Sphaerotilus montanus: one gene and its partner. The protein of the gene in region 1 binds, or shares a complex with, the protein of each later gene. Links are inferred from orthologs where the notes say so. Each region holds a gene or a part of one and is shown in the gene's direction. Other genes may lie near its edges.

What was found.
Region 2: the proteins of accD (region 1) and accB are in contact, whole or in part, in a solved structure (PDB 8UXZ), measured with the Escherichia coli proteins. The link is inferred for Sphaerotilus montanus from one-to-one orthologs.

The regions. Positions count from the first base shown.
Region 1 is NZ_JACCFH010000001.1:108,798-118,576, reverse strand. Bases 6,781-9,779 are described here. They hold accD (acetyl-CoA carboxylase, carboxyltransferase subunit beta), read left to right. Parts: upstream 6,781-7,843; coding sequence 7,844-8,716; downstream 8,717-9,779. Other genes in these bases: folC (bifunctional tetrahydrofolate synthase/dihydrofolate synthase), read left to right, coding at 8,787-9,779; trpA (tryptophan synthase subunit alpha), read left to right, coding at 7,032-7,847; trpB (tryptophan synthase subunit beta), read left to right, coding at 6,781-7,035. Also shown: leuB (3-isopropylmalate dehydrogenase), read left to right, coding at 1-76; asd (aspartate-semialdehyde dehydrogenase), read left to right, coding at 161-1,288; BDD16_RS00535 (motility hub landmark protein FimV), read left to right, coding at 1,477-4,185; tRNA pseudouridine(38-40) synthase TruA, read left to right, coding at 4,223-5,020; BDD16_RS00525 (phosphoribosylanthranilate isomerase), read left to right, coding at 5,063-5,749; more of trpB, read left to right, coding at 5,767-6,780.
Region 2 is NZ_JACCFH010000001.1:1,393,112-1,406,057, forward strand. The notes cover bases 5,466-8,166. They hold accB (acetyl-CoA carboxylase biotin carboxyl carrier protein), read left to right. Parts: upstream 5,466-6,437; coding sequence 6,438-6,896; downstream 6,897-8,166. Other genes in these bases: BDD16_RS06165 (hypothetical protein), read left to right, coding at 5,466-5,604; BDD16_RS06170 (TlpA family protein disulfide reductase), read left to right, coding at 5,601-6,182; accC (acetyl-CoA carboxylase biotin carboxylase subunit), read left to right, coding at 6,910-8,166. In the rest of the region: BDD16_RS06140 (diguanylate cyclase domain-containing protein), read left to right, coding at 1-253; BDD16_RS06145 (ribonuclease catalytic domain-containing protein), read left to right, coding at 296-2,365; BDD16_RS06150 (TonB family protein), read left to right, coding at 2,415-3,302; aroE (shikimate dehydrogenase), read left to right, coding at 3,349-4,185; BDD16_RS06160 (transglycosylase domain-containing protein), read left to right, coding at 4,193-4,996; more of BDD16_RS06165, read left to right, coding at 4,993-5,465; more of accC, read left to right, coding at 8,167-8,265; prmA (50S ribosomal protein L11 methyltransferase), read left to right, coding at 8,262-9,191; BDD16_RS06190 (zinc-ribbon and DUF3426 domain-containing protein), read left to right, coding at 9,220-10,719; BDD16_RS06195 (peroxiredoxin), read right to left, coding at 10,710-11,216; rpsQ (30S ribosomal protein S17), read right to left, coding at 11,352-11,645; rpmC (50S ribosomal protein L29), read right to left, coding at 11,642-11,842; rplP (50S ribosomal protein L16), read right to left, coding at 11,858-12,274; rpsC (30S ribosomal protein S3), read right to left, coding at 12,278-12,946. UniProt on the Escherichia coli protein: This protein is a component of the acetyl coenzyme A carboxylase complex; first, biotin carboxylase catalyzes the carboxylation of the carrier protein and then the transcarboxylase transfers the carboxyl group to form malonyl-CoA.

The DNA.
Region 1 (9,779 bases):
AGTGGGCACGCGCGAGATGGGGGACGCGGTCGTGGCTGCTGTCACCCAGGGCATTAAAGGCATTACCAAGAGCTGATCGGCTCCGCCTCGTCTCGCCCAGACCTCTCAACCCCGGCGATGCGAGTCGGCGGGGCAGGTCGAATACCGGAAAGGGCATCACATGAAACTCGTAGGATTGGTCGGATGGCGCGGCATGGTCGGCTCCGTCCTGATGGACCGCATGCAGGCCGAGGGCGATTTCGGCCTGATCGAGCCGCTGTTCTTCTCGACGTCCAACGCCGGCGGCGCGGCCCCGGCGATGGCGAAGAACGAGACGAAACTCCAGAACGCGTATGACATCGAGGCGCTCAAGCGCTGCGAGATCATCATCACCGCGCAGGGTGGCGACTACACCTCCGAGGTGTTCCCCAAGCTGCGCGCGGCGGGCTGGAACGGCCACTGGATCGATGCGGCCTCGACGCTGCGCATGGAATCCGACGCCGTCATCATCCTCGACCCGGTCAACATGCCGGTGATCAAGGACGCGATGGCCAAGGGCGGCAAGAACTGGGTGGGCGGCAACTGCACCGTGAGCTGCATGCTGATGGGCGTGGGCGCGCTCTACAAGGCCGGTCTGGTCGAGTGGATGAGCACCCAGACCTACCAGGCAGCGTCCGGTGGCGGCGCGCAGCACATGCGCGAGCTGCTGACGCAGTACGGCACGCTGAACGCCGAAGTGCGCGCGCTGCTGGACGACCCGAAGAGCGCGATCCTGGAGATCGACCGCAAGGTCATCGCCAAGCAGCGTGCCCTGACCTCGGCCGAGACCGCGAACTTCGGCGTGCCGCTGGGCGGCTCGCTGATCCCGTGGATCGACAAGGACCTGGGCAACGGCCAGTCCAAGGAAGAGTGGAAGGGCATGGCCGAGACCAACAAGATCCTGGGTCTGGGCGAGGGTTTCGACTCTGCGCCGATCCCGGTCGATGGTTTCTGCGTGCGCGTCGGCGCGATGCGCTGCCACAGCCAGGCGCTGACCTTCAAGCTGAAGAAGGATGTGCCGGTCGCCGATCTGGAGGCCATGATCGCGGCCGACAACCAGTGGGTGAAGGTGGTGCCGAATACCCGTGAGGCCACGATTCGTGATCTGACGCCGGTGGCGGTGACGGGCACGATGACGATTCCGGTCGGCCGCATCCGCAAGCTGGCGATGGGTCCGGAGTATGTTGGCGCCTTCACCATCGGTGACCAGTTGCTCTGGGGCGCGGCCGAACCGCTGCGCCGCATGCTGCGCATCCTGCTGGACGCGTAAGCGTTGCCGGGATATGCACGTTGCCGGGTGGCAACGTGCATATTTTCAGAGACGGTAATCGTGCGAGATGCTCAGAATGTCAGGCAGAGCATGAGCTTGTCTTTGTATCTGCTTGATGCTATTGTCTTTTCGGACATTTTGAGCGCTTATTGCTCGTATTGACTGGTGCGAAAAAACGGAATGGTTCCATGATTCGCAGCTTGGGAGACGCCTTGAATACCCAGACGAAGCGCACGGGGCGTTTGGCTCTGAGAGAAGTGGCGGCCGTGGTCGCGGTGGTCGCAGCACTTGGTGCCGCGCCATCCGCCTGGTCCTTGAGTCTCGGCCGCTTGAGCGTTCAATCCGCCTTGGGCGAATCGCTGCGGGCCGAGATCGACGTCACCAGCCTCACGCCGGACGAATCCGCCAATCTGCGGGTGCGGGTCGCACCGCCGGATGCCTACCGGATTGCCGGTGTGGATTACAACGCCGTTCTGCCGTCCACCGCGGTGTCGTTGCAGCGCCGTGCCGATGGCACACCCTATTTGAGAATCACCAGCGACCGTTCCGTCCAGGAGCCGTTTGTCGATGTGATCCTGGAGTTGTCCTGGTCGAGCGGCCGACTGCTGCGCGAATACACGCTGCTGTTCGATCCGCCGTCCGTGGCGCGTGCGCCAGCGGCTCCGGCGACGCCGGCCGTGGTGGCCGCCGCACCCGCGCGGCCGACGAAGGCCGAACTGGCTGCGTCTGCTGCCGCCGAGGCTGCTGCACGCGCCGAAGCGATGAAGCGCCTGGCACCAGCGCCGGCGGCTGCCGAATCGGCCGAGCCGGCTGCGCTCGCCAAGGCGCCTGTCCGTCGACCTGCTGCACCGTCTCCTGTGCCAGCCCCGGCAGCCAATGCCGCCGCGGGCAGCGGGACTGAGTACCAGGTCAAGTCGGGCGACACCCTGTCGAACGTTGCCAGCAAGCTGCAGGTCGAAGGCATTTCCCTGGACCAGATGCTGGTCGGCCTGTACCAGGGCAATACACAAGCCTTCATCGGCAACAACATGAACCGGCTGCGCTCCGGCGCGGTGCTGACCGTTCCGTCGGCCCAGCAGCTCGGCAGCGTCGATGCGCGCGAGGCCCGGCGCCTCGTCCAGGTGCAGAGCGCCAATTTCAATGCCTATCGCCAGCGACTGGCGGGTGCCGTGCCCGAGCAGGTCAAGCCTGTCGAGCCGACCCGCAAGTCTGGCGGGCAGGTGCGCACGGAAGTGGTCGAAAGCGGTGCTGCGGGCGTGGCCAAGCCGGATCGGCTGCAACTCGACAAGCCGAAGACGGCGGGCAAGGGCCAGACGACGACTCCGGAAGAGACCGTCGTCAAGCAACGAGCCGAAAAGGAAGCCAGTTCGCGTGTCAACGAGCTTGCCCGCAATCTGGATGAGCTGAAGAAGCTGCAGGCGGCCTCTGGCGCTGCAGCGGCTGGCACCGGCAAGGCGGCCGCTGCGGCTTCCGGCCCGGCTGTCGTGGCAAAGGCGCCCGAAAAGCCTGCTGAGCTGGCCTCCGCCCCGGTGGTTGCGGCTTCGGCGCCGATGGTGGTCGCTGCGGCGTCGGCCAAGGAGCCGCTGCCGATCGTGGCCTCTGCACCGGCTCCTGCGGTCGTGGCGAGTGCGCCGGCCGTGGTGCCGGTGGTGCCCGCTGCGTCGCGTCCGGCCATGCCGATGGACACCACGCCGGCCGAAGAGCCGTCGCTGATCGACTCGCTGTCCGAGAATCCGATGCTGTTGCCGGGTGCCGGTCTGATCCTGGCCATCCTGGCCGGACTGGGCTACTACCGTCTGCGTGGCAAGAACAAGGATGAAGCCGGCGTCACATCCTTCCTGGAAAGCCGCCTCCAGCCGGATTCGTTCTTTGGCGCCAGTGGTGGCCAGCGCGTCGATACCCGTGATGCCGCGGGAACACCGTCGTCGATGAGCTATTCGCTGAGCCAGATCGATGCGATCGGCGATGTCGATCCGGTCGCCGAGGCCGATGTGTACCTGGCCTACGGCCGCGACCTGCAAGCCGAGGAAATCCTCAAGGAAGCGATGCGGGCCAATCCGGAGCGCCTCGCCATTCGTACCAAGCTGCTGGAGGTCTATGCCAAGCGCCGCGACACCAAGGGCTACGAACTGCTGGCGGGTGAACTGTACGGCTTGACCGGCGGCCAGGGCGAAGACTGGTTGCGCGCGCAGGAACTGGGTCGCTCGATCGATCCGGACAACCCGCTGTACGAGCAGGGTGGTCAGCCGCACTCCGGCTATGCGTCGGAATCCGGTGGTGGCGAGATGCTGGGGGCCAGCACCATGCCGCAATCGGTGGTGCCGTCGCCCTCCCGGTTCGAGAACAGCGCCATCCCCGATTTCGATCTGGGGGCTGATACGCCGTCGGGCAGTTCGGCCTCCATCGACCTCGACATCTCGGTTCCGGGTCCGATGGACTCGCTGCCACCGGTGTCGAGTCCCCTGTCGACCGGGCATGGTGCGTTCGGTGCCACCGCTGCCGCCACGGCTGCCAGCGCGTTTGGTGTCGCAGGCATGTCCAGTTCGCTGGATGTGCCGGCCGATTCGGGTCACAGCAGTCTGGATTTCGAACTGCACGATCTGCCCGAGATCAGCGAGCCGATCACGGAAGCCGGTGATCTGCAGAAGATCGACATGGGCGGACTGTCGCTCGACTTCGATCTGCAGCCGACGACCTCGTCTGGGGCCATGGATGCCTATCCGATGCTGGTCGATGGCGAGGACGCTGATCCGCTGTCGCGCAAGATCGAACTGGCCAAGGAGTTCCTCGATTTCGGCGATGCCGAATCTGCGCGCGACATGCTGCAGGAAGTGATCGAGAAGTCCGATGGGGATCTGCGCGCCAAGGCGCAGGCCATGCTGGACAAGCTGGCGTGATGCGCCGGCTGGTGGGTGTCCGGGCAGGTGCGACGCCTTGCGCCTCGCGCTAGGCGTCGCCTACCGCGGCACCGCCTACCACGGCTGGCAGAGCCAGCCTGACGGATGCACGGTTCAGGACCATCTGGAAAAGGCGCTGTCGCGGTTCGCGGTGGCGCCCATCCAGACCCTCTGTGCCGGTCGCACCGACACGGGCGTGCACGGTCTCAACCAGGTGGTCCACTTCGATACCGACCGGGACCGTGAACCGTTCTCCTGGGTGCGCGGCACCAACCGCTATCTGCCCGACGACATCGCGGTCCAGTGGTGTTCTCCGGTCAGTGACGATTTCCATGCACGCAACCTCGCCCGCGGGCGGCGGTATGCCTACATCGTGGTGGAGTCGCCGGTGCGACCGTCCATCGAGAAGGGCTCGGTCGGCTGGACCTTCCGGCCTCTGGAGGCCGAGGCCATGCGCCGCGCCGCGGCCCACCTGATCGGCGAACACGATTTCTCCGCGTTCCGCTCGTCCGACTGCCAGGCGCTGTCGCCGGTGAAGCTGATGCGCGAGATCTCCATCGTGCGCCACGGGGCCTACTGGCGCTTCGATTTCGAGGCGGTGGCCTTCCTGCACCACATGATCCGCAACCTCATGGGCTGTCTGATCGCGGTCGGCACGGGCACGCGGCCGAGCGACTGGGTGGCCGAGGTGCTCGCGTCCCGCCGGCGCGAGCGCGCTGCCCCGACCTTTGCCGCAGACGGCCTGTACTTTCTCGGACCCCGCTACGATGCGCACCATGGCTTGCCGACCCGCACGGCGGGGTTCGACTGGTTGCCTGGTGGCTGGCAGCGCTGAGCACTGCTCGCCCGGTTTCCCTTTTCTCGCTGGTGACGTCCGATGAGCGTTTCGATTGACTTTCCGCCGTCGGGCCTGACCGCGCGGACCCGCATCAAGATCTGTGGCCTGACCCGCGAACAGGACGTCGATAAGGCCGTGGCGGCCGGTGCCGATGCGATCGGGCTGGTGTTCTATGCCCGCAGCCCGCGGTACGTGTCGCTGGAGCGTGCCGTGCAGTTGGTGCGGCGCCTGCCCCCGTTCGTCACGCCGGTCGGTCTGTTCGTGAACGCGGAGCCGGCGCAGATCGCCGAAGCCTGCGCGGCCATCCCGACCTTGCTGCTCCAGTTCCACGGAGATGAAACTCTCGCACAGTGCGAAGCCCCCGGGCGCCCCTATCTGCGCGCCGCGCGCATGATGCCGGGCTTTGATTTGTTAGACTTTGCACAGTCTTGCTCCAGCGCCCAGGCCATCCTGCTCGACGCGCATGTCGAGGGGTATGGCGGAGGCGGAAAGGTTTTCGATTGGTCTCTCATTCCGTCAGGCGTGTCCCGTCCGGTCGTTTTGTCTGGTGGGTTGAATCATGCCAATGTGATCGATGGCGTGCTTCGCGTGCGGCCCTGTGCCGTGGACGTGAGTTCCGGCGTTGAAGTCGGCAAGGGCGTCAAGGACGCCGCGCTGATGCGCCAATTCTGCGAAGCGGTCCGCGAAGCCGATGCCCGACGGGCGGACGCCGACAGCGGATACTGAATTTCCCGAGAGTCACCATGTTTACCTACGACCAACCCGATGCCCGCGGGCATTTCGGGGTCTACGGCGGCAGTTTTGTCGCTGAAACCCTCAGCCACGCGCTCGACGAACTGCGCGGCGCCTATGAGCATTACCGCCACGATCCGCAGTTCATCGCCGAATTCCGGCGCGAGCTGAAGCACTTCGTCGGCCGCCCCAGCCCGGTTTACCACGCCGACCGCATGAGCCGCGAGATGGGCGGCGCGCAGATCTACCTCAAGCGCGAAGACCTCAACCACACCGGCGCGCACAAGGTCAACAACACCATCGGCCAGGCCCTGCTCGCCAAGCGCATGGGCAAGCCGCGCGTGATCGCCGAGACCGGTGCCGGCCAGCACGGCGTGGCGACCGCGACGATCTGCGCGCGCTACGGCATGGAGTGCGTGGTCTACATGGGCTCCGAGGACGTCAAGCGCCAGAGCCCGAACGTCTACCGCATGCACCTGCTGGGCGCCCGTGTCGTGCCGGTCGAGTCGGGCAGCAAGACGCTGAAGGACGCGCTCAACGAGGCGATGCGCGACTGGGTCACCAACGTCGAGAACACCTTCTACATCATCGGCACGGTCGCGGGCCCGCACCCGTATCCGGCCATGGTGCGCGACTTCCAGAGCGTGATCGGCACCGAATGCCTGACGCAGATGCCGGAGCTGATCGCCGAGCTGGGTGGCCCCGCAGGCCGCCAGCCGGACGCCGTGGTCGCCTGCGTGGGCGGCGGCAGCAACGCGATGGGCATCTTCCACCCCTACATTCCGCATGAAGGCACGCGCCTGATCGGCGTCGAGGCGGCGGGCGAGGGTCTGGACACGCTCAAGCATTCGGCTTCGCTGCAACTCGGCAAGCCCGGCGTGCTGCACGGCAACCGCACCTACATCCTGCAGGACGCCAACGGCCAGATCACCGAGACGCACTCCGTGTCGGCCGGGCTGGACTACCCCGGCGTGGGCCCGGAGCACGCTTATCTGAAGGACATCGGTCGCGCCGAGTACGTGGGCATCACCGACAAGGAGGCGCTGGAGGCCTTCCACTACCTCTGCCGCACCGAGGGCATCATCCCGGCGCTGGAGTCGAGCCACGCGGTCGCCTACGCGATGAAACTGGCGAAGACGATGCGTCCGGACCAGCACATCCTGGTCAACCTGTCCGGCCGTGGCGACAAGGACATCGGCACCGTCGCCGACCTGTCGGGGGCCGATTTCTACTGCCGCCCGTCGTGTCGCGGGCAGAGCGTCAAGGGAGGTGCGCTGTGAGCCGCATCCAGACCACCTTCGCGCGCCTGGCCGCGCAGGGCCGCAAGGCGCTGATTCCCTATGTGACCGCAGGCGATCCGTACGCCGATGTGACCGTCGACCTGATGCACGGCATGGTCGCGGCGGGCGCCGACGTGATCGAACTCGGCGTTCCGTTCTCGGACCCGATGGCCGACGGCCCGGTGATCCAGCGCGCCAGCGAGCGCGCGCTGCTCAAGCACATCAGCACGGCGCACGTGCTGGAGATGGTGCGCGCCTTCCGCGAGACGGATGCGACGACGCCGGTGGTGCTGATGGGCTATGCCAACCCGGTCGAGTGCTACGGGCCGGACCGCTTCGTGGACGACGCGAAGAAGGCTGGCGTCGATGGCGTGCTCGTCGTGGACTATCCGCCGCAGGAATGCGAAGCCTTCGCCGCACGGCTGCGCGCCGCGGACATGGATGCGATCTTCCTGCTCGCTCCGACGTCGACTGACCAGCGCATGGCCGAAGTCGGCCGCATCGCCACAGGCTACGTCTACTACGTCTCGCTCAAGGGCGTGACCGGCGCCGGTCACCTCGACACCGACGCGGTCGCGCGCATGGTGCCGCGCATCCGCGCCCAGGTGAGCGTGCCAGTGGGCGTCGGCTTCGGCATCCGGGACGCAGAAACCGCCGTCGCCGTGGCCCGTGTGTCGGACGCGGTGGTGATCGGTTCCCGTATCATCCAGTTGATCGAAAACGAACCGCGCGAGCGGGTGGTACCGGTCGCTGCCGGTTTCCTCCGCGAGATCCGTGCGGCATTGGATACCCTCCAAGGAGAAACCGCATGAGTTGGCTCGACAAGCTGCTGCCCCCCAAGATCCAGCAGACCAAACCCAGCGAGCGCCGCACGGTGCCGGAAGGCCTGTGGGTCAAGTGCGCGTCCTGCGAGACGGTGCTCTACAAGACCGACCTGGAGGGCAACCTCAACGTCTGTCCCAAGTGCGGCCACCACCACCGCATCGACGCCCGCGCCCGCCTGAACGGCTTCCTCGACGACGAAGGCCGCTACGAGATCGGCCAGGAAGTCCTGCCGGTCGATGCGCTGAAGTTCAAGGACAGCAAGAAGTACCCTGAGCGTCTGAAGGAAGCCATGGAGGCCACCGGCGAGACCGACGCACTGGTTGTGATGGGCGGCTCTGTGTTGAGCATTCCGCTGGTCGCCGCCGCGTTCGAGTTCGACTTCATGGGCGGCTCGATGGGTTCGGTGGTCGGCGAGCGTTTCGTGCGCGGGGTCGAGACAGCCATCGAGCAGAAGGTGCCGTTCGTCTGCTTCACCGCCACGGGTGGCGCGCGCATGCAGGAGGGCCTGCTGTCGCTGATGCAGATGGCCAAGACCAACGCCGCGCTGACCCGCCTCGGCAAGGCGAAGCTGCCCTACATCAGCGTGCTGACCGACCCGACCATGGGCGGCGTGTCGGCGGGCTTCGCGTTCGTGGGTGACGTGGTCATCGCCGAACCGAAGGCGCTGATCGGTTTTGCCGGCCCGCGCGTGATCGAGAACACCGTGCGCGAGAAGCTGCCGGAAGGCTTCCAGCGCTCGGAGTTCCTGATCGAGAAGGGCGCGCTGGACATGATCGTGGACCGCCGCGAGCTGCGCCAGACCGTCGCCCGCCTGCTGGCCATGCTGCAGCGCCAGAGCGCGGACGCGGTGTCCTGAACCCGCATTCCACGCGCTGTGCTCACGGGGGCGTCGCAAGACGCCCCTTCGGTTTTTCGAAGAGATCTTCATGCCCCAGACCCTGTCCGACTGGCTCGCGCACTGCGAGCGCCTGCACCCGGTGACCATCCAGCTCGGCCTCGACCGGGTGCAGCGCGTGCGCGAGCGGCTGGGCCTGCAGTTCGACGTGCCGGTCTACACGGTGGCGGGCACCAATGGAAAGGGCTCGACCTGCGCGATGCTCGAAGCCATCCTGCTGCAGGGCGGCTACCGCACCGCGGTGTACGGGTCGCCGCATCTGGTGCATTTCGAGGAGCGGCTGCGGCTCAATGGCGACGTGGTCCGGGCCGAGGTGCTGCTGCCGCACTTCGCCGCGGTCGAAGCGGCACGCCAGGGCGAATCGCTGACCTATTTCGAGTTCACGACGCTGGCCATCCTGCACTGCATCGCCGCGCAGCCGCTGGACGTGGTGATCCTCGAAGTCGGTCTGGGCGGGCGGCTGGACGCCGTCAACATCATCGATGCCGACTGCGCCATCATCACCAGCATCGACCTCGACCACATGGACTACCTCGGCCCGGACCGCGAGGCCATCGGCCGCGAGAAGGCCGGGATCATGCGGGCCGGTCGGCCGGTGATCGTGTCCGATCCGGTGCCGCCGCGCAGCGTGATCGACCATGCCGAAGCGCTGGGTGCAGACCTGTGGCGCTTCGGTCGCGATTTCAACTACGCGGGCGATCGCCAGCAGTGGAACTGGAGCGGGCGAGGGCGCCGCTACAACGCGATGGCCTACCCGGCACTGCGTGGTGCGAACCAGCTGATCAACGCGTCGGGTGTGCTCGCGGCGCTGGACGCGATGCGACCGCGCCTGTCGGTGCCGGCCCAGGCGGTGCGCAATGGTCTGGCGATGGTGGAACTGCCGGGGCGCTTCCAGGTCGTTCCTGGCCAGCCGGCGCTGGTGCTGGATGTGGCGCACAACCCGCATGCGTCCGCCGTTCTGGCACAGAACCTTGACCAGATGGGCTACTTCCCGCGCACGCATGCCGTGCTGGGTGCCATGGCC
Region 2 (12,946 bases), 1.3 Mb from region 1 along the record:
GGACGGCCCGCCGCTGGCGCCGCAGCGGCTGGCGCAGAAGATCATCCATGCGCTGGAGCAGCCCTTCCACCTCGAAGCGGACGCTCCGCCGGTGCAGGTCTCGGTCTCGATCGGCATCGCGCTGCATCCGGAGCACGGCCGCGACGCCAGCACCTTGCTCAAGCACGCCGACATGGCGCTCTACGCCGCCAAGGGCGCAGGGCGGCGGACGTACCGGCTGTATGGCAGTCCGTCGGAATCGATGGGGACTTGATGCGCCACGGGACCAGCGGCCATCGGCGACAATCCCGCCCCTATGAATGCCCTCTTCGAAGACGCCGGAAAATTCCTCGCCGGACGCGTGATGTCGGAAGCCGAAAGCTCGATGCAGATCGAGCTGGACTCCGGCAAGCGTGTCAAGGTCAAGGCCGCCAATGTGCTGCTCAAGTTCGAGAAGCCCTCGCCCGCCGAGCTGATCGCCGAGGGCCAGCGTCTGGCCGAGGAGATCGAGCTGGAGCTGGCGTGGGAATTCGCGCCCGAGGACGAGTTCGCCTTCGCCGATCTGGCGCGCGACTACTTCGACGCCAAGGCCGGCCCGACCCAGCAGGCGGCCGCCCTGTTCAAGCTGTTCCACGCGCCGCACTATTTCCGCCGCATGGGCAAGGGGCTCTTCCGCAAGGCGCCCGAGGACATCGTCAAGGCCGCGCTGCTCGCGATCGAGAAGAAGGCGCAGGTCGCCGCGCAGATCGAGGTCTGGACCACCGCGCTGATCGCCAGCCAGTGCCCGGAGCCGGTGCGCAACGAGCTGTACAAGATCCTGTTCAAGCCAGACAAGAACGGGCCGGAATACAAGGCCGTGGTCGAAGCCGCCAAGCGCTCGCAGCGCGCACCGCTCGACCTGCTGCTCGACTGCAAGGCCATCGACAGCCCCTACCAGTTCCACTGGCGGCGTTTCCTGTTCGAGACCTTCCCCAAGGGCACGAATTTCCCCGCCGCGCTCACGGCCCCCGCCATCAAGGACGAGCTGCCGCTGGCCTCCGTGCGTGCCTTCTCGGTGGACGACTCGGCCACGACCGAGATCGACGACGCGCTGTCGGTGCAGGGACTGGGCACGGGCACCGTCATCTTCGGCGTGCACATCGCCGCGCCCGCACTGGCCATCGCCCCCGATTCGCCCATCGACAAGGTGGCGCGCGACCGGCTGTCCACCGTCTACATGCCCGGCTGGAAGCTGACCATGCTGCCGGACGACGTGGTGCAGGCCTACACGCTGCAGGAAGGGCGTGACTGCCCGGCCGTGTCGCTGTACGTGACGATGGACGAGGCGACGCTCGAAGTGAAGTCCAGCGAGACGAAGCTGGAGCGCGTGCCGATCGCCGCCAACCTGCGCCACGACAAGCTCGACGCGGTGGTGACCGAGGCGGCGCTGACGGGCGCGGCGCCGGCGGACTTCCCGTTCGCGGCCGAGCTGTCCTTCGGCTTCCGGCTGGCCAGGCACCTGAAGGCGCAGCGCGAGGTCGTGCGCGGCAAGCCGGAAAACTTCAACCGGCCGGACTACAACTTCAAGCTCGTCGATGCTGCCGGCCAGTCGCCGGTGGAGCCGCCGAGCGGCCACGAGACGGTGCAGATCAGCGAACGCCGCCGCGGCGCACCGCTGGACACCATCGTCGCCGAGGCCATGATCCTGGCCAACAACACCTGGGGCGGCTGGCTGGCCGAGCTGGGCGTGCCGGGCATCTACCGCAGCCAGGCGAGCATGGCGCCGGGCGTCAAGGTCCGCATGTCGACCCGCGCGCAGCCGCACGCCGGCATGGGTGTGGCGCACTACACCTGGGCCACCTCGCCGCTGCGGCGCTATGTGGACCTCGTGAACCAGTGGCAGATCATCGCCTGCGCCCGCCACGGCCGCACCGCCGCGCTGGTCGCGCCGTTCAAGCCCAAGGACATGATGCTGATGGCGATCATCTCCGGCTTCGACACCGCGTACTCGGCCTACAACGGCTTCCAGAACGCCATCGAGCGCTTCTGGACGCTGCGCTGGCTGACCCAGAACGGCATCACCGAACTCGACTGCGCCGTGATGAAGGACGGGCTGGTGCGCGCCGACACGCTGCCGCTGGTGCTGCGCGCCGCCGGGGCGGACGCGATGCCACGCGGTGCCCGGGTCCGTGTGCGGCTGGGCGAGCCGGACCTGCTGACGCTGGAAGTCGGCGGCAGCGTGCTCACCCGCCTGGATGACTCGACCCGCAGCGACGACGACGCCGTGCTCGAAGACGATGCCGAGGAAGGTGCCGAGGCCGCCGCGACCGGACTGGCCCTGGCGATCGACGTGCATGACGCCGATGCATCCACCGACACCGCGGCGCCAGTACCATCGGCATCCTGACCCACGTCCGACACGCCGACACGCCGACCCGCCGACCCGCCGATCCACGATGCAGCGTCTCAAGCAACTCTCGACCCTCCAGACCGCCCTGCTCCTGTCGGTCGGCCTGCACGCGGCGGTGCTGATGGTGCGGGTCGTGGATCCGCAGGCCTTCGACCGGATCCTGCAGGACACACCGCTGGAGGTGGTGCTCGTCAACGCCAGTTCGGCCGAGGCTCCCACCAAGGCCCAGGTCATCGCCCAGCGCAACCTGGCGGGCGGTGGTGATGCGGACAAGGGCGTCGCCACCTCGCCACTGCCGCCCTCGCCTGCCGACCAGGCCGGCAACGCCATCGACGACGCCACGCGCCAGATCGAGCAGATGCAGGCCCAGCAGACGCAGCTGCTCACCCAGATCAAGCGCGAGCTGGCCCGGCTCAACACCCCCGACCCCGTGCAGGCGGCCGACAAGACCCCCTCCGCCGCGCACGCCGAGGAGGAGCGCCGCCGCCAGCTCATCGACCAGCTCGCACAGATCGAGAAGCGCATCAACGACGAAAACGCCCGCCCGCGCCGCCGCTACGTCAGCCCCGCCGCGCGCGAAGGCGTGCACGCGATCTATTACGACTCGCTGCGCCGCCGCATCGAGGACATCGGCACCCGCAACTTCCCCGAAGCCGACGGCGCCAAGCTCTACGGCGAACTCAGCATGCTGATGGAAGTCGACAGCCTGGGCCGGGTCGTCGAGGCCGAGGTGATCAAGACCTCGGGCAACCGTGCACTCGACCGCAAGGCGCAGTCCATCGTGCGCGGCGCTGCACCGTACGGCCACTTCACGCCGGCCATGCGCAGCCAGTTCGACCGGCTGGTGTTCGTGTCGCGCTTCCGCTTCACGCGGGACCAGGGCGTGCAGGCCTCGGTCGAGGATGCCACGCCCAAGAACGCCCCCGCGCAGTGAGCGCCCCGGACACCCCACCCACCGTTTCACTTTCCCCACGCCCGCCATGGACCGCTACGCCGTGATCGGCCACCCCGTGGAGCACAGCCGCTCCCCCGACATCCAGGCCCGCTTCGCGGCCCAGACCGGCCAGTCGATCGACTACACCCGCCTGCGCAGCCCGCTCGACGGCTTCACCGCGACGGTGCGCCAGTTCGCCGCGGACGGCGCGCATGGCTGCAACGTCACCGTGCCCTTCAAGTTCGAGGCCTGGCAGCTCGCCCCGCGCCGCACGCCACGCGCCCAGCGCGCCGAAGCCGCCAACACGCTGCGCTTCGACGCCGACGGCTGGTGGTGCGACAACACCGACGGCATCGGGCTGGTGCGCGACATCACGGTCAACGCCGGTGTGGCGCTGGCAGGCCGGCGTGTGCTGCTGATCGGCGCGGGCGGCGCGGCAGCAGGCGTGCTCGGGCCGCTGATCGAGGCCGGCCCCAGCGCGCTGGTCGTCGCCAACCGCACCGCAGAGAAGGCGCAGGCGCTGGTCGATCGCCACGCCGATCTGGCACGTGACCACGGCGTCGCGCTGAGCGCCGCGCCGCTGGACGCACCCGGCACGGCCTTCGACATCGTCATCAACGGCACGGCCAGCAGCCTGTCTGGCGCTGGCGTGCCCGTGCCCGCCAGCGTGCTGCAGGCAGACGGGCTGGCGGTGGACATGATGTACGGCGCCGGTGCGCGCGCCTTCCTCGACTGGGCGGCGCAGCATGGCGCCACCGGCCGGGACGGGCTGGGGATGCTGGTCGAGCAGGCTGCGGAAGCCTTCTTCGCCTGGCGCGGCGTGCGGCCGGACACGGCGCCGGTGCTGGCCGCGCTGCGGGCGCAGGTGGACGGCGTCCGCTGAACCCGCGATGACGGCCACAGCCCCGCTCTGGCGCAGCCACCTCTGGCGGCTGCTGGCCCTGCTGCTGCTGAGCGCGGTGGCGCTGCAGCTCTACTTCGTGCTGCGCATCGCGCTGATGGTGGTGGTCGATCCGCAGTCGACGCCCTTCCAGCGCAGCGAGATCTGGCGTCTGGCCACGGAACAGGGCCAGGTGCTGTGGAGCCAGGCGTGGCGCGACCGCGACCAGCTCGGCCCGCACCTGCAGCGTGCCGTGATCGCCAGCGAGGACGCCGGCTTCAACGAGCACAGCGGCGTCGAGTGGGATGCGCTGGAAAAGGCCTGGGAACGCAACCAGCGCGCCGAAGCTTCGGCAGAGAAGCGCAACGGGCTGATCGAGCAGCGCGAGCAGAAGGCGGCCAGCCGCGGCAAGCCGCTGGCCACGCCGCTGCGCCGGGTCGAGCCCAAGGTGGTCGGCGGCTCCACCATCAGCCAGCAGCTCGCCAAGAACCTCTTCCTGTCCGGCGAGCGCACCGCCGCACGCAAGGGCCAGGAGTTCCTGCTCACCTTCATGCTCGAAGGCCTGCTGGACAAAGGGCGCATCCTGGAGATCTACCTCAACAACGTCGAGTGGGGCGAAGGCGTCTTCGGCGCGCAGGCTGCTGCCGAGCACTACTTCCACGTCGACGCCGCCCGGCTCGCTCCGGCGCAGGCGGCGCGGCTGGCGGTGATGCTGCCGGCGCCCAAGCGCTTCGAGCAGCGCCCCGGCTCGCCCTACCTCGTCAGCCGCGCCGCGACGATCACTGCGCGCATGGGGGCCGTTCCACTGCCATGACTGCCTACAACACCCTGACCGAAGAAATTGCCGCCAGTGCCGCCCGGCTGGTGGTCGAGGAAGGCCTGGAGTACGGCCCCGCCAAGCGCCGTGCCGCCCGCGACCTGGGCCGGGGCGCGTCACGCAGCGTGCACATGCCGGACAACGACGCGGTGGAGGACGCCGTGCGCGAGTACCTGGCGGTGTTCTGCGCCGACACGCAGCCGGCCGAGCTGGCCGCGCTGCGCAGCGTGGCCGCGCTGTGGATGGAGCGGCTGGCCGAGTTCCGCCCGCACCTGACCGGCGCCGTCTGGCGCGGCACCGCCACCCGGCTGTCCGCCGTCCACCTGCAGCTCTACTGCGACGACTGCAAGTCGGCCGAGCTGGCGCTGATCAACCAGGGCGTGGACTACGACGTGGGCAGCGTGAACGGGCCGCGCCACCAGCCGGTCGACGTGCTGAGCCTGGCGCAGCGCTGCGATGCGCTGGGCGAACCCGTGACGGTGTTTCTCACCATCCTGGACCATGACGACCTGCGCGGCGCCCTCAAGGCCGACGCCCAGGGCCGCACGCAGCGCGGCGACCTGGCCGGTCTGCGCCGCCTGATGAACGAGGAGAACACCCCATGAACCGCAGAAGCTGGATCGGATTGAGCGCCGGCGTGGCCGTGGTGGCCGGCGGGTCGGGCTGGTGGGCCCGGCAGCGTGCGGCCACGCCGGCCCTCCAGACGGCAGCCCCGGCCGCCGCGTCGGCGTCGGGCAGCGGTGCGCAAGCGCCGTGGTCCCTGCGCTTCGACCGGCCCGAGGGCGGCACGCTGGCACTGGCTGACCTGCGCGGGCGGCCGCTGCTGATCAATTTCTGGGCGACCTGGTGCCCACCCTGCGTCAAGGAAATGCCGCTGCTCGACACCTTCGCCCGTACCCAGGCCGCACGCGGACAGGCCGGCTGGCAAGTCATCGGACTGGCCGTGGACGGCCCCACGCCCGTGCGCGAGTTCCTGGTGAAGACGCCGGTGGGGTTTCCGATCGGACTGGCCGGTTTCGGCGGCACCGAACTGGCGCGCCAGATGGGCAACACGACCGGGGGCTTGCCCTATACCGTGGTGCTGGGTGCGGACGGTCAGGTGCTCCACCGCAAACTGGGTGAGACCAATCTGAAAGAACTGCAAGAGTGGGTCGGTGCTGCAGGCGCAGGCACCACAGGATGAACGGTTTGGTTCTTGCGCGAACCTCGGCCCGTGGCATCATCGCGGACCTCGCCGACCGGGTCTCAATTTGTGAAGACCGTCATCGAATGGAACAGAAAAGCGCGTAAAGTCTGGGGTTTGGCTGACAAACCCGCGGCAACACGGCCCATCTGACGCGAGTCCTGCACGCGAACCGACGCGACAGGGCCGCCGCCGGCCAGCGGGGCACGCATCCGACTGCCCCGCTCACTGCAACCCGAGTATCACGGAGCCCCCATGGACCTTCGCAAGCTGAAGACCCTGATCGATCTGGTGTCGGAATCCAACGTCTCCGAACTGGAGATCACCGAAGCCGACGGCAAGGTGCGCATCGTCAAGCAAAGTACGGCACCCGCCATGGTGATGGCCGCGCACTACCCCGGTCAGCCCATGGCCCATCCGGCACCTGCCGCACCGGTGGCGGCTGCCGCGCCGGCGGCACCGGTGGCCGAGGTCATCACCGGCCATGTCGTCAAGTCGCCGATGGTCGGCACCTTCTACCGCGCCTCCAACCCCGGCGCCAAGGCGCTGGCCGACGTGGGCACGGTCATCAAGAAGGGCCAGTCGGTGTGCATCATCGAGGCCATGAAGATCATGAACGAGATCGAGTCGGACGTGGACGGCACGGTCACCAAGGTGTTCGTCGAGAACGGCCAGGCCGTCGAGTACGGACAGCCGCTGTTCATCATCGAATAAGGCCCGCGCCATCATGTTCAAGAAGATCCTGATCGCCAACCGCGGCGAGATCGCGCTGCGCATCCAGCGGGCGTGCCGCGAGATGGGCATCCAGGCGGTGGTGGTGTATTCCGAAGCGGACCGCGACGCCAAGTACGTCAAGCTCGCCGACGAAGCCGTCTGCATCGGCCCCGCCCCGTCGCAGAAGAGCTATCTGCACATGCCCGCCATCATCTCGGCCGCCGAGGTGACGGACGCCGAGGCGATCCACCCGGGCTACGGATTCCTGTCCGAGAACGCCGACTTCGCCGAACGTGTCGAGAAGAGCGGCTTCGCCTTCATCGGCCCGCGCCCCGAATCGATCCGTCTGATGGGCGACAAGGTCTCGGCCAAGGACGCGATGGTCAAGGCCGGTGTGCCGACCGTGCCCGGCTCGGTGGGCGAACTGCCCGACGACCCGAAGGAGATCATCCGCATGGGCCGCGAGACCGGCTATCCGGTGATCATCAAGGCGGCCGGCGGCGGTGGTGGACGGGGCATGCGCGTGGTGCACGCCGAGGCGGCCCTGCTGCACGCCGTGGAGACGACCAAGGCGGAAGCGGGCGCGGCCTTCAACAACCCGGCCGTCTACATGGAGAAATATCTCCAGAACCCGCGCCACATCGAGATCCAGGTCCTCGCCGACCAGCACGGCCACGCCGTCTGGCTGGGCGAGCGCGACTGCTCCATGCAGCGCCGCCACCAGAAGATCATCGAGGAAGCGCCGGCACCGGGCATTCCGCGCAAGGTGATCGAGAAGATCGGCGAACGCTGCGCGGCGGCCTGCCGCAAGATCAACTACCGCGGCGCGGGCACCTTCGAGTTCCTGTACGAGAACGGCGAGTTCTTCTTCATCGAGATGAACACCCGCGTGCAGGTCGAGCATCCGGTGACCGAACTGGTGACCGGCATCGACATCGTGCAGCAGCAGATCCGCATCGCCGCCGGCGAGGAGCTGCCCTTCACGCAGAAGCAGATCACCCAGCGCGGCCACGCCATCGAGTGCCGCATCAACGCCGAGGATCCGTTCAAGTTCACGCCGTCGCCGGGTCGCATCACGATGTGGCACCCGCCGGGCGGACCGGGCGTGCGCGTCGATTCGCATGCCTACAGCAACTACTTCGTGCCGTCGAACTACGACTCGATGATCGGCAAGATCATCGTGCACGCCGACACGCGCGACCAGGCGCTGGCCCGCATGCGCAGCGCGCTGAGCGAGATGCTGGTCGAAGGCATCCAGACCAACATCCCGCTGCACCGGCAGCTGATGTCCGACGCCGCCTTCGTGGAGGGTGGCACCAGCATCCATTACCTCGAAGGCTGGCTGGCCGCACGGAAGTCGCTGGGATGATCGAGCTGACCCTGCTCTGTCCGGCCGACCAGGTCGATGCGGTGTCCGATGCGCTGATGGAGGAGCTGGACGCGCTGGCCGTCACCGTCGAGGACGCGGACGCCGACACGCCCGACGAAGCCCCCATCTTCGGCGAGCCGGGCATGCCCGCGACGCTGTCGGCCAGCATTGGTGGCTGGCAGCGTTCGGTCGTCAAGGCCCTGTTCAACGACGAGGATGCCGCCACCGACGCCTGCACCCTGCTGCTGGCCCAGGACGGCGAGGATGGCGACAGCGCCTTCACCGATCTGCACGTCCAGGGGCTCTACCCCGTGGCGGACCAGGACTGGGTGCGTCTGACACAGTCGCAGTTCGAGCCGGTGCTGATCACGTCCGAGTTCTGGATCGTGCCCTCGTGGCACAAGCCACCGGCAGGCGCCACGCGCGTGATGCGGCTGGATCCCGGCCTGGCCTTCGGCACGGGCACGCATCCGACCACCCGCATGTGCCTGCGCTGGATCGCCCGCCACGCCGATCTGGCAAACCCGTGGCCACGTGTGCTCGACTACGGCTGTGGCTCGGGCATCCTGGCCATCGGCGCCGGACTGCACGGCGCCCGTGACATCGACGCGGTGGACATCGACTTCGCCGCCGTGGAGTCGAGCCGGGCCAATGCAGCAGCGAATGGCGTGACCCTGCACCGGGTCGGTCTGCCGGACCTGGCCGAAGGGCAGTACCCGGTCGTGCTGGCGAACATCCTGGCCGCACCGCTGAAGCTGCTGGCGCCGCTGTTGAGCGGTCATGTCGCACCGGGCGGTTCGCTGGTGATGGCAGGCCTGCTGGAACGCCAGATCGAGGAACTGCAGGCGACGTATGCCCCCTGGCTCGCGCTGGAAGTGGCAGATCGTGAAGATGGCTGGGTGCTGCTGACGGCGCGCCGCCCCTGAAATCGGGTGGTAATGGCATGATTCCGGCATGAGTCTGGCCACTTCCTGCCCCTCCTGCGGCACCGTCTTCCGGGTAGTGCAGGACCAACTGAAGATCTCCGAGGGCTGGGTCCGCTGCGGGCATTGCCAGGAGGTGTTCAACGCGCTGGAGGGGCTGTTCGACCTCGCACGGCGGGACACCAGGAGCGGTGCACCGGATCTCGCCACGCCCGCAACGACCAACCCGACCGATCCCGCGTGGCTGGAAACCCGGCCGGCGATGTTCTCGGACGGCAAGGTGCTGCGCGAACGACAGGAAGCGCTGCAAAACCGCGCACCGCCGCCTCCCGCAACACCCCCCTCACCCGCCCCGGCAGCACCATTGCCGGCGCCAGCACGCAGCGTGCCCGCCACGCGGGTCGAGATCAGCACCCGCCGCGCCGCTACCTGGGATCCATCGGTCCAGGAGCCGGAGCGCGGCATGGCGCCCACCCAGCCGGATCCTGGTGCCTGGCGCACGACAAGCGCCGACACGACACTGCCGACGCTGCCACCGGACGTGCTGGCGGATCCGGACCCCTTTCCTTCAGGCGACGAGACCGTCTACCCGGCCACGACCCTCGAATTCCGCTCCGAAGCGTTCAGCGCCTTCGCGGCAGCACGCCTGCAGCGCGAAGGCCGGCCGGACGTCGATCTGCCGCTGGACTGGCCTTCGGCACCCATGCCACTGCCGCCATCGACAGAGCCGCCCCCAGCCTCCGAACCGGTCGCCGCGGCCGAAGTCGTGCACACCAGCCCGCAGGAGTCTGGCGAAACCGCCCCGGAATCACCAGCAGCGACCCCGCCACCCAGCCCGACCCTGCCGTTCATCGACGATCTGGAAAAGACGCTGGACCTGAGTGCCGAGCGCATGTCCAGCCATGGCGCATCTGTGGAGGAGCGCCCCGCACCGACGACCGCAGAGGAGGCCACTGCCGAGCCCAAGGAGGCCGCTGCGGCGGTGGAGGACGGAACGTCCACAACCCAAGAGGTCGCTGTACTGCCGGACTTCGTGCGCCGTGCCGACAAGCAGGCACGCTGGCACCGTCCGATCGTCCGCGCCGCACTGGGCCTGGGCGCGCTGCTGCTGGGCGGTGTGCTGGTGGCACAGATCGGTCACCAGTGGCATGACCTGATCGCGGCTCGCTGGCCGGTCACGCGCCCCTTGCTGGAGCACGCCTGCGCGCAATGGCAATGCCAGTTGCAGCCACCACAGCAACTCGACGCACTGGTCGTGGACAGCACCGCCCTCAGCCGACCGCCCGGCAGCGACAGCTACCTGCTGGGGGTGACGCTGCACAACCGGGCCAGTCACACCGTTGCCGCGCCGCACATCGAACTGAGCCTGACGGACTTGTCGGGTGCCGTGGTGGTACGCCGGGTACTGGCCCCGACCGAATTCCGGCAGCCGGACCTGCTGGCGGCCTCCAGCGATGCGAGCTGGAGCCTGGAGTTCACCAGCACCAACCAGCGCATCGCCGGCTACACGCTCGCCGCGTTTTATCCCTGAGCCTGGGCCAGCAGCGTCGCTGCGTCGCTGACCTCGAACTTGCCCGGGCCTTCGACGTTGAGCGTCTTCACGACGCCGTTGTCCACCAGCATCGAGTAGCGCTGCGAGCGCACGCCGAAGCCCTTGGCGGTCAGGTCCAGCACCAGGCCGGTCGCCTGCGTGAACAGCGCGCCGCCGTCTCCCATCATGCGCACCTTGCCGGCAGCACCGTTCTCGCGGCCCCAGGCGCCCATCACGAAGGCATCGTTGACCGACACGCACCAGATCTCGTCCACGCCTGCGGCCTTGAAGGCATCGGCCTGGGCGATGTAGCCCGGCAGGTGCTGTGCAGAGCAGGTCGGGGTGTAGGCGCCCGGCAGCGCGAAGATGGCAATCTTCTTGCCTGCGGTTTCCTTGGTCACATCGAAGGCATTCGGGCCGATCGAGCAGCCATTGCCCTCGACTTCGACGTATTCGAACAGGGTGCCCGCGGGCAGTTGGTCGCCAATCTTCAGCATGGAAGAGTTCTCCGTTCAGGTGGGAAAAGGAAAGAGCCAGAATAAAAAAAACCGGCCGCCAGTATCCCAGCGTGCCGGTTTTCGCGTCATCCGAGGTCAGCAAGACCCCGGAAACTGTCGCGTATCAGGTCGTTCTCAGACCAGACGGGCCTTTTCGATCAGGCGCGTCACAACCCAGTTCTTGGTCTTGGAGAGCGGGCGGCTTTCCGAGATCTCGACCAGATCACCCAGCTTGAACTGGTTGGTCTCGTCATGGGCGTGGTACTTGCGCGAACGCGCCACGATCTTGCCGTACAGCTCGTGCTTGGCGCGACGCTCGACCAGGACGGTGACCGTCTTGGCGCGCTTGTCGCTGACCACGCGACCGACCAGGGTGCGGGTGTTCTTCTGCGCCGGAGCGGCAGCAGTCTGGACTTGGGCTTCGCTCATTGGGCGGCTCCCTTCTTCTTCTCGGTCAGGATGGTCCTGGCGCGAGCGATGTCACGACGCGTCTTGCGCAGCATCGTGTGGTTGGTCAGTTGCTGCGTCGCCTTTTGCATGCGCAGACCGAAATGGGCCTTCAGCAGATCGCTGATTTCCTTTTCGAGCGCGGCGACGTCCTTGGCGCGGAGTTCAGAAGCTTTCATTCATGTTCCCCTTGCTCAGGTACCGAACTGGCGCAACACGAAGGTCGTGCGCAGCGGCAGCTTGGCGGCAGCCAGCGTGAAGGCTTCACGGGCCAGCGCTTCAGGCACGCCATTGAGTTCATAGAGCACCTTGCCCGGCTGGATTTCAGCCACGTAGTACTCCGGATTGCCCTTGCCGTTACCCATACGCACTTCGGCCGGCTTCTGCGAGATCGGCTTGTCCGGGAAGATGCGGATGAAGACACGGCCACCGCGCTTGATGTGGCGCGAGATGGCACGACGGGCGGCTTCGATCTGGCGAGCGGTGATGCGGCCACGCTCCGTGGCCTTCAGACCGAACTCACCGAACGACACCAGAGCGCCACGGGTGGCGACGCCGGTGTTGCGGCCCTTTTGTTCCTTACGGAACTTGCGACGCGACGGTTGCAACATTCCTTATTCTCCTTTGGGGGCGGCCGGTGCAGCAGCACGGACCACGCGCTTGACGCCCGCTTCGCCCGCCGGGGCGCCAGCAGCGGCACCCGGACGGCGGTCGTTGTTGCCACGCGGCGCGCCACGGCGCTGTTCGCCCGGACGGTCGCTGCGCGGACCACGGCGGCGGCGGTCGTCTTCCGGACGCTCTTCGCGTGCGGCAGCCGGTGCTTCGCCATTGGCCAGGCGGTCGCCCTTGTAGACCCACACCTTGACACCGATGATGCCGTAGGTGGTCTTGGCTTCCGAGAAGCCGTAGTCGATGTCCGCACGCAGGGTGTGCAGCGGCACGCGGCCTTCGCGGTACCACTCGGTGCGCGCGATTTCGATGCCGTTCAGACGACCGGCCGACATGATCTTGATGCCCAGGGCGCCCAGACGCATCGCGTTCTGCATCGCACGCTTCATCGCGCGGCGGAACATGATGCGCTTTTCGAGCTGCTGGGTGATCGATTCGGAGATCAGCTGCGCATCGACTTCCGGCTTGCGCACTTCCTCGATGTTCACGGCGACAGGCACCTTGAGCATCTTGGCGAGTTGCAGCTTGAGGTTCTCGATGTCCTCGCCCTTCTTGCCGATCACCACGCCCGGACGTGCCGAGAAGATGGTGATGCGGGCGTTCTTGGCGGGGCG